One region of the Paenibacillus sp. FSL R5-0766 genome, then DNA from elsewhere that is predicted to be linked to it. Evidence: predicted binding sites of a transcription regulator. Region 1 holds the regulator's gene; each other region holds the start of a gene.

Region 1 (2,212 bases):
AGCCACCGAATCATCCGTTGGTGGAAGCCAAGAGTGAGTTGCTTCAGGAACAGAAGAAAAATCCGTTCATGAAACTGTCCGTGCCACAAGCGGTCATTCGTTTCAAACAGGGATTTGGCCGATTGGTGCGTACAGCAAAGGATAGAGGCATTGTGATTGTATATGATACACGGGTGATTGAAGCGTATTATGGTAAATTCTTTTTATATTCATTACCTGGTCCCAAAATGGAGCATATGCTCACGGAGCAGATGGTTCCACGAATTACCGAGTGGTTGGAAAAACCTGCTAATGAACAAAAATAATGGTTTTTTGTTCGTTATATCATTGCATGACACTATTGTTTGGAGTTAAACTTTATTAGATATTCCCAGATCCGATTTAAGTAGTTGCACGCAAGAACTTATAACCTAAATTACAAGGAGCATTCTGTATAAAATGTCACGTTTATCTTTGAGTTTATACAGAATGCTCATCTTTTCATTTATTATTTTATCGTGGCCTTGGTAAGGGGGAGCAAGAATGAAATCGGATAAAATTTCGGAAGCGGTGGTACGACGTCTGCCTGTATACTTGCGTTATTTGAACGAGTTGCATCAGCGTGAGGTGGCTACTGTTTCTTCTCAAGAGCTTGGACAGAGGCTGGATCTGAATCCGGCGCAAATTCGTAAAGACCTGGCTTACTTCGGTGATTTTGGTCGTAAAGGGATCGGGTATGATGTATCCTATTTGATCGAGAAAATTCGTCACATTCTCAAGATTGATCAGCAAATTAATGTAGCTCTGGTAGGCGCGGGTAATCTAGGTCAAGCCTTGTCCAACTACAACGCATATCTGAAAGACAACATGAAGATTGTTGCTGTATTTGATGCATATGGACCGAAGATTGGTAGTCAAATCAACAGTTTGACGGTAAAACCAATGGATGAATTGACGGAAGCGGTTAAAACGGATAACATCCGCATTGGAATTATCACTGTTCCGGATACGGAAGCCCAAAATGTAGCCGATCAGCTTATTGAATCTGGAATCGAAGCGATCCTTAATTTTGCACCAACCATTCTAAAAACACCGCCGCATATCCGCATTCACCATGCTGACTTTACAACGGATCTGCTTAGTTTGGCCTATTACTTGGAGACTGGAAAGGACGACGAGGAAGATGACAACAAATAGATGGGTAATCCACAACGGCAAATTTGCCGTTAATGAAGGCACAACATGGAACGTGGTTCACGGATACATGGTTGTTGAGAATGACAAGATTGTGCATATTGGTGAGACATTGCCGGATGAAGACAAAAATTGTACCAAAGTGGATGGAAAAGGATTGTTCTTCCTGCCGGGTCTGATCAATACGCATGGTCATGCAGCAATGTCGTTGCTCAGAGGGCACGGAGACGATCTTGCGTTGCAAGTATGGTTGCAGGAAAAAATGTGGCCGATGGAAGCAAAAATGACTTCACAAGACGTATATTGGGGAACTTCGCTATCTGTGCTTGAAATGTTGAAAGGCGGAACTACAGCTTTCCTGGACATGTATGATCACATGGATCAAGTGGCCAAAGTTGTGGAGCAATCCGGCGTTAGAGCAGCACTGGCACGTGGTGTAATCGGGCTGTGCTCGGAAGAAGAGCAATTGCGGAAGCTGGAGGAGTCGGCAGCGTTTGCACGTGAGTGGAATGGACAGGCAGATGGTCGCATTACAACCGTAATCTCGCCACACGCCCCATATACATGCCCTCCTGACTACATAGAGAAGCTTGTACAGGTCGCGAATGACCTAAACCTTCCTCTTCATACACATATGTCTGAAACGCTTCGTGAAGTGGAGCAGAACGTGGCTGATTATGGACTGCGTCCTGTGGCACATCTCGAGAAACTGGGATTTTTCTCCCGTCCATCTCTGGTTGCACATGCGGTGCATCTTAATGACGAAGAGATTGAAATTTTGGCCCGTCATGATGTGGCTGTATCCCATAACCCGGGAAGTAACCTGAAACTCGCTTCCGGTGTTGCGCGGGTACCTGCATTGCTGAAAGCAGGAGTTACCGTGTCACTCGGAACAGACGGACCAGCAAGTAACAACAACCTGGATATGTTCGAGGAAATGAGACTGGCTGCATTGATCCACAAAGGTGTATCTGGTGACCCGACAGCAGTACCAGCAGGCGAAGCGTTACTACTCGGAACGTCATATGGTGCCAAATCC
Region 2 (2,212 bases), 2.2 Mb from region 1:
TACGCATGGCTAGGAACGTACCGTATAGCGCCAATGCAATCATTAAACCACCCGCTGCGATCATAATGCGGAAACTCCAGAATGTTGTCCGTACCGGCGGGATGTAGTCCCCCGGTCCATACGTCTGTTCATACTCAGCTTGAAGCTCCTTCATGCCTTTGACACTACCGGAGAACTTGCTGTAGGACAGATAACTGAGCAATCCAGGGATTTTGATCTCACCCGTACTCTCCTGTTTATCCGGATCGATAAAGGCAACCACCGTCCATGGTGCCGGATCTTCTGTCGTTGTCCATGTGCCCTCACTGGCTGCCATCTTCATCGGCTGTGTCTCCACCAAATATTGCGCCTGGAAGTGACCCGAGAATGCGACGCCGAATGAAGAAACAAGCGCGATAATGATCGCAATATTAAACGATTTGCGGAAGATCTCCACATCCTGCTTTTTCATCAATTTGTAGGCACTGATTCCGGTTACGACGAAGGCCCCTGTCATCAATGCCCCAAAGATTGTATGTGGGAACTCGACGAGAAGCTGACCATTCGTGATAAGTGCAAAGAAATCATTCATCTCGGCTCGGCCGTTGTTGATCTCAAACCCGACAGGATGCTGCATAAATGAATTGGCTGCCAGAATCCACAGCGCGGACAGGAATGTGCCGACAAACACCAGCCAGATGCAGGCCAGATGCACTTTTTTGGATAAACGATCCCATCCGAATATCCACAACCCAATAAATGTAGACTCCATAAAAAACGCGAGTAACGCTTCAACAGCCAGTGGCGCACCAAACACGTCCCCCACAAACCGCGAGTACTCGGACCAGTTCATGCCGAACTGGAATTCTTGCAGAATACCTGTGACAACCCCGACAGCAAAGTTAATCAGGAACAGTTTGCCCCAGAACTTGGCCATCGTTTTGTAGATCTCCTTACCCTTAACAACGTACAACGTCTCCATGATTGCAACCAACAGTACAAGACCGATGGATAGCGGGACAAAAAAGAAATGGAAAATCGTTGTAAGTGCATATTGGATACGCGATAACATAATCGGATCCATACCGTTACCCCTTCTTTCTGTTCACTTCGCAGTATGCGTATTTGGCATTGAAGCTGCACCTTCGCTGTCTGTCCGCCAAATACGTTGATGAACGTATTGTGCCAGATTACCTATTTTATACATGTGATAATTATCACAATCTTCGTCTCTAGAGCAAAAAAAAGTGATCCTGGTCACACAAAAGATAAAATTCAGCCTATTATCACAGCATGCCAACTGCATCTATTCATGGAAGATACTCATGTTTGGGACGGAATGCCCATATGTTAGTCTCAGGCATATCATGCGAAGTACCGTGAGAGCTTTACATATGAAGTGAAAGCATGAAGTACATGCAGAGTGAATGACGCACCATATTACAGTCAAGGTGAGGTGAACTATTCATGGAAAAACCTGCGCCATTACCAGGTGAAGACGCCGAAGCCAGCCTGGATAAGGCCAGTACAACACAGCCCCCTGTCCGATATGTTCTCTTCCCTCGCAAAGGAGGCTGGTCATCCTTTCCCTATCCCGATATTGCTGCACTGCTGTCGATTGAGGGAGAGGTCTACTATGTCAGCAGCCTGACGCAAACAGAAGATGTACCTCCGGTCATTACCGTCATCTCCCTCCCTGAGGCCGAGCAGCTATTGCTGGAACCTCGCACCGTAGCCGTAGTCGCCCATCCCTACTGGCTAATGGCTACGGCTTCGCTGGAGCCTGAGCTATGTATTGCCCTGCTCCCTGAGCCTGCTGGAAACGAAGCAGAATCTCCGCTATGGGAGAGCAGTATTTCCAAACTGGTCGGCATCGCCGATCTGGTAGGCACATCCTCCGAAACACGATATATGAAGCTGTTATTCCAAGGCGTACGTGCCATCTGGCTGGGCGGAGAGGACCCTGCACCTGCGGGGACGATGCAAAAGGATGATCTCGAAGTCCCCCTCCGGGACTACGAACTGCTCTTCCTGCATGCGCTGTGGCAGATCCTGTCAGGCACTCCGGATAGCGTCACCCTGCTTCAATGCAGTGTACGTGCCGACTTCTACCGACAGCTCCGAGCCAAAGCAGGTGCACATGAGACGATATCCTTTTTGCTGGCAGCCTATGAGTACTTGCTTGAAGATCCGCGGGCCGTCCATTCGTTGCAAGAGTCCTTCACCCATGCGG
Region 3 (2,212 bases), 920 kb from region 1:
ATCCCAAAAAAATCAAATCCGCTCCGCTTTCCGTCTCGAAATGCCACTCGGCAGCTGCGAGCTTCTCCGGCTGATGCTCAGCCAAAAACTTGGCAGACACATCTCCAGCTAAAGAATTTAACAAACTGAATACCAGCACAACGGCCATCATGAGATTCAAGCCTTTTTTGTGGTACGCGGACACTCCTTTTCTCAGCATCGCAAAGGCTGCTATTCCTGCTAACAGGGCAGCTCCTGTCAGATAAGCCGAGCTTAATACATGGAACACTTTGGAGAACGTCGCCGTATTCAGCATCGCTTGCACTGGGTTCACTGCCATGAATTGGCCTGCTTCCATGACAAAGCCTTCAGGCTGGTTCATGAACCCGTTCACTGTAGTAATAAAAACAGCAGACATACCTGCCCCGGCGACAATTGGAATGGTCAGCAACCAGTGGATATACGGACTTTTGAACCGATCCCACGTGTACAGGTAAATGCCCAGGAAGATGGCTTCAAAAAAGAACGCGAATACTTCCATAAATAGTGGCAGTGCAATGACATTCCCGGCCAGCTTCATAAAATTCGGCCATACCAGGGCCAATTGCAGCGATATCGCTGTGCCTGTCACGACACCAACTGCGACAGAAATAACAAACCCTCGTGACCATCTCTTCGCCATAAGTATGTAATGGTGATCTTTCTTCCGAATGCCGATGAATTCTGCAATAGCGATCATCAAAGGTACACCGACACCAAGTGTTGCAAAAATCACGTGGAACCCGAGCGTCAAACCAGTCACCAGCCTGCTCCATAACACCGTATCAATAACCATTCGTTATAATGCCTCCCTTCAAACTCTGTTCAATTTTGAAACATTCAATATCAGCTTCGGCCAAGCTCAATGCATAGTTGCGAAATATTTCACAAAGTTAGGTACGACGATATCTTGCCACACCTTTAATGCGTTTACTCCTGTTGGCTCCCGATTATAACAAGCGCTGGATGCCTATGAAAATCTGATATTGATGCACTTCAAGTACTGACCAAGCCTATTAATCAAAATTATTATATCTTTATTTTTACCTAATTCAATCAAAGACACGTCTTCTACCCTAAACGTTCAAGAAAGGATCAACTCTTTCTGACAACTTGGTGAAAAACAAAAAATACACCCAATGGAGCTATTGATTCATTGGGTGTAAACGTGCTATTGCACGGCAGATTCGCTATTTTACTTGCTTACTTGCTCCGGACTCACCGCACCTGCCTCGCGACGTACACTCATGATGATCAGTGATGCAGCTAATACCGTAAGGATGATTCCAAGCATGTGAAATCCTGTCACATTAAATGTATCTCCCATAACAATTCCAATGAATAACGACGATAAGATGGTCCCCAGGTAGCGTGATGTATTAAAAATACCCGATGCGACTCCAATCATTTCTTTGGGTGTGCTTTTGAACAGAGCAGCTTGCATGCCAACCGCGTTTAGGCCGTTACTTATTCCAAATAAAGCTAAGGCAACAATGATGATGAAGATTGGAGAAGTTTCATTCATAACAACGATCAATATAGAGCCAAATGTCATTAAAGAAGCGGATACGATCAGCGCTGGCCGTGTTCCTGATCTGTCAATCCAGCGCCCTGCGATCGGAGCAATAATGACTGAACATAACCCCAAAGCTAGCATGCTCATTCCTGTATGAACTTCATTGAGATGTCGTATCTGCTTCAAATACGTAGGAACTCCAAAAAATAGTGCGTAAAACAGGATATTTACCAGCATGTATTGCACATTCACCCAAGTCATCTCGGGATATGTGGCAAAGGTTCGCAGAGGGATGAAAGGCGTGTCTGCTTTTAATTCATGTCGAATGAACATAACGAGTGCGATTAACCCGATCGCTCCTGTCAGCAGATGCCATGTTGAAATATCTCCTGTGGAATATACTGAAAGTAAACCGATGAGGAGAGTGACCAAGGCTACCGTAAACATCAGGATGCCTGGTGCGTCAATTAACGCAAGCCATTTCCGAATGGACATGTGACCAGAGATAGACGGGGATTGCTCGTCCTTCGGGATTGTTTTCCAGGCGAACCAAAAGCTTGCCATGACAAACGGAATATTAACGATGAATATGCTATGCCAGTCCCACCAATGAATCAATACTCCACCAATAAAGGGCCCGATCGCAGCCGCTCCAGAAAGGAATATAGCCAAGGTGGA
Region 4 (2,212 bases), 570 kb from region 1:
GCGGGCTGGCGTTTTTGGATGGCTATAGAAATAGCGGTGAGAATGCAATCCAGGCCAAAATAAGACTAAGCACAATGCAGACATTCTCTACAACGGCCCCACGCTTGGTCCCTGTACTCATCAGATTCACCCGTATGCGCCACTTGAGCGGTGGTAACGGACGAATACCCCGATTGGTTAGTGAATCGGCCAACAGATGCATCGCATATGCAGTTCCTCCCGCTACCCAGATCTCAGGTCCCTGCTGCTGGGTCGTGCTGTACAACAAGCCCGCCCATATTGCGGTTCCGTACAGGGTATGTGTCAGTCCCCTATGAGTTAGCGTGGTGCACAGCATAAGCAGGCTACCTGCAATCAGATTCCACGGTGCAAATGCGTGACCATAAAAGACCAGCCCGAGTCCAATCGCAAACATCAACACTTTGCGAAGCGAACGCGAAGGCAGGAATGACACAAGCGCAATGAGGATCGCAAGCAACAGGTTCCATGGTTTGGCATGAACATAGAAGTACACAAATACAGCTGTGGGCAACAGAATCGTCTGTAACAACCTGATCAGGCTGTTAGGCAAGGCTCTGGATACCAGCAGCGAATTCGGCTCATCAATGTCAGGCAATAACGAACCAATCAGAGCAACCGTAACTGCCGGCGCAGTCACTGGCATACCGGCCAACTGCAGAACAGAAAGCGACACGCCTGTCCCGATAATAAGGTGGGATCTTCCCATCATGATGCAAAAACGTCCTTTCAAAGAAATCGGGAACAATACGGCCCAGTTCCGATTTTACAACGAAAACAAAATAAGAACAATAGTTCGCATTTCTTATTTATATAAAATAAATATCACTTTCTGTGATGGGGCTCACACTATAATATTTATGACTCTTCTATCTTTATTAGTGAATTAAATCACATAAACTGTCGTCAACTACTTGTATAATTTCAAATATAAACCACTAAAATTGTTGGTAATGTACAGCGTCTATCCAAGGAGGCATACACACATGAACGGAAAAAAAGAGAAACTCGTTATCATAGGTAACGGAATGGCAGGAATCAGTACCGTAGAACAAATTTTGAAATTAACTACGCGATTTGATATTACTGTTTTTGGCACAGAGCCCTACCCTAACTACAACCGCATTATGTTGTCCTATGTATTGGAAGGAAGCAAAACACTGGATGACATCGTCCTGAATGATCTCCACTGGTATCAGGATTATGGTATTACCCTCCATACAGGAACAACCGTAACCCGAATTGATTCGGATGCCCATGAGGTTGTGACGGAGGATGGAACTCGCTTCCCTTATGACAAAATCATCATTGCGACTGGCTCTAACTCCTTTATTCTCCCCGTACCTGGACATGACAAAGAAGGTGTTGTCGGTTTCCGCGATATCGCCGATTGCAATGTCATGCTGGAAGCTGCTAAGCAATATAAACGAGCGGCCGTTATCGGAGGCGGACTGCTGGGCCTTGAAGCTGCCAAAGGGTTGGTACAACTTGGCATGGAAGTTACCGTAGTGCACTTGATGCAGGATCTGATGGAGCGTCAGCTTGATCCGCAAGCTTCAGCCATGTTGAAGGCGGAACTCGAACGTCAGGGTATCCGGTTCAAAATGGGTGCGCAGACTTCCGAACTGCTGGGCGGCGAACGGGTTGAAGGGATACGTTTTGCAGATGATACGGTTTTGAATGTTGATTTTGTGGTCATGGCTGTAGGCATTAAACCCAATACGGCTGTAGCCCGCGAAAGCGGTATGGAAGTCAACCGGGGTATTGTCGTGGATGACTATATGCAGACTTCACTTGAAAATGTGTACTCGGTCGGGGAATGTACAGAGCACCGCGGGGTATGTTACGGCCTCGTTGCCCCATTGTTCGAGCAAGGTATGATTCTGGCGAAACATATCTGCGGGGTTGAAACGGCTCCTTATGAAGGTTCTGTTGTATCCACGAAATTGAAAATTTCGGGTGTGGACGTGTTTTCAACTGGTGAATTCATCGACAGTCCGGAGCACACCGTCATTTCGCACAAAGATGACTGGAAACGGACTTACAAAAAAATTCTTCTTCGTGATAATAAAATGGTCGGCGCCGTGCTCTTTGGTGACATTACGGATTCTGCCGAATTGCAGAAGCTGATTAAACAGCAGACCGAAATGACCGAAGAATTGTATGGTTCACTCATGGGTACAGGCTGCGGTGG

Evidence for each region. Region 1 encodes Rex, which represses fermentation and respiration genes when NADH is low (regulators of the CRP and FNR family bind a similar motif). Its sites were predicted from a motif close to TTGTGAAATATTTCACAA; they were not measured.
Region 2: MKY66_RS28400 (cytochrome ubiquinol oxidase subunit I) is a predicted target of Rex. The motif match lies at 1,185-1,202, and genes of this name have one in related genera.
Region 3: MKY66_RS14975 (cytochrome ubiquinol oxidase subunit I) is a predicted target of Rex. The motif match lies at 892-909, and genes of this name have one in related genera.
Region 4: nirB (nitrite reductase large subunit NirB) is a predicted target of Rex. The motif match lies at 898-915, and genes of this name have one in related genera.

Annotation. Positions count from the first base shown of each region.
Region 1 is NZ_CP150227.1:4,362,469-4,364,680, reverse strand. It holds gene dinG (ATP-dependent DNA helicase DinG) at 1-305, shown strand, start outside; gene MKY66_RS18755 (redox-sensing transcriptional repressor Rex) at 523-1,176, shown strand; gene MKY66_RS18750 (amidohydrolase) at 1,163-2,212, shown strand, end outside.
Region 2 is NZ_CP150227.1:6,571,818-6,574,029, forward strand. It holds gene MKY66_RS28400 (cytochrome ubiquinol oxidase subunit I) at 1-1,063, opposite strand, end outside; gene MKY66_RS28405 (hypothetical protein) at 1,447-2,212, shown strand, end outside.
Region 3 is NZ_CP150227.1:3,442,063-3,444,274, reverse strand. It holds gene MKY66_RS14975 (cytochrome ubiquinol oxidase subunit I) at 1-814, opposite strand, end outside; gene MKY66_RS14970 (MFS transporter) at 1,214-2,212, opposite strand, start outside.
Region 4 is NZ_CP150227.1:4,931,619-4,933,830, forward strand. It holds gene MKY66_RS21410 (metal-dependent hydrolase) at 23-730, opposite strand; gene nirB (nitrite reductase large subunit NirB) at 1,005-2,212, shown strand, end outside.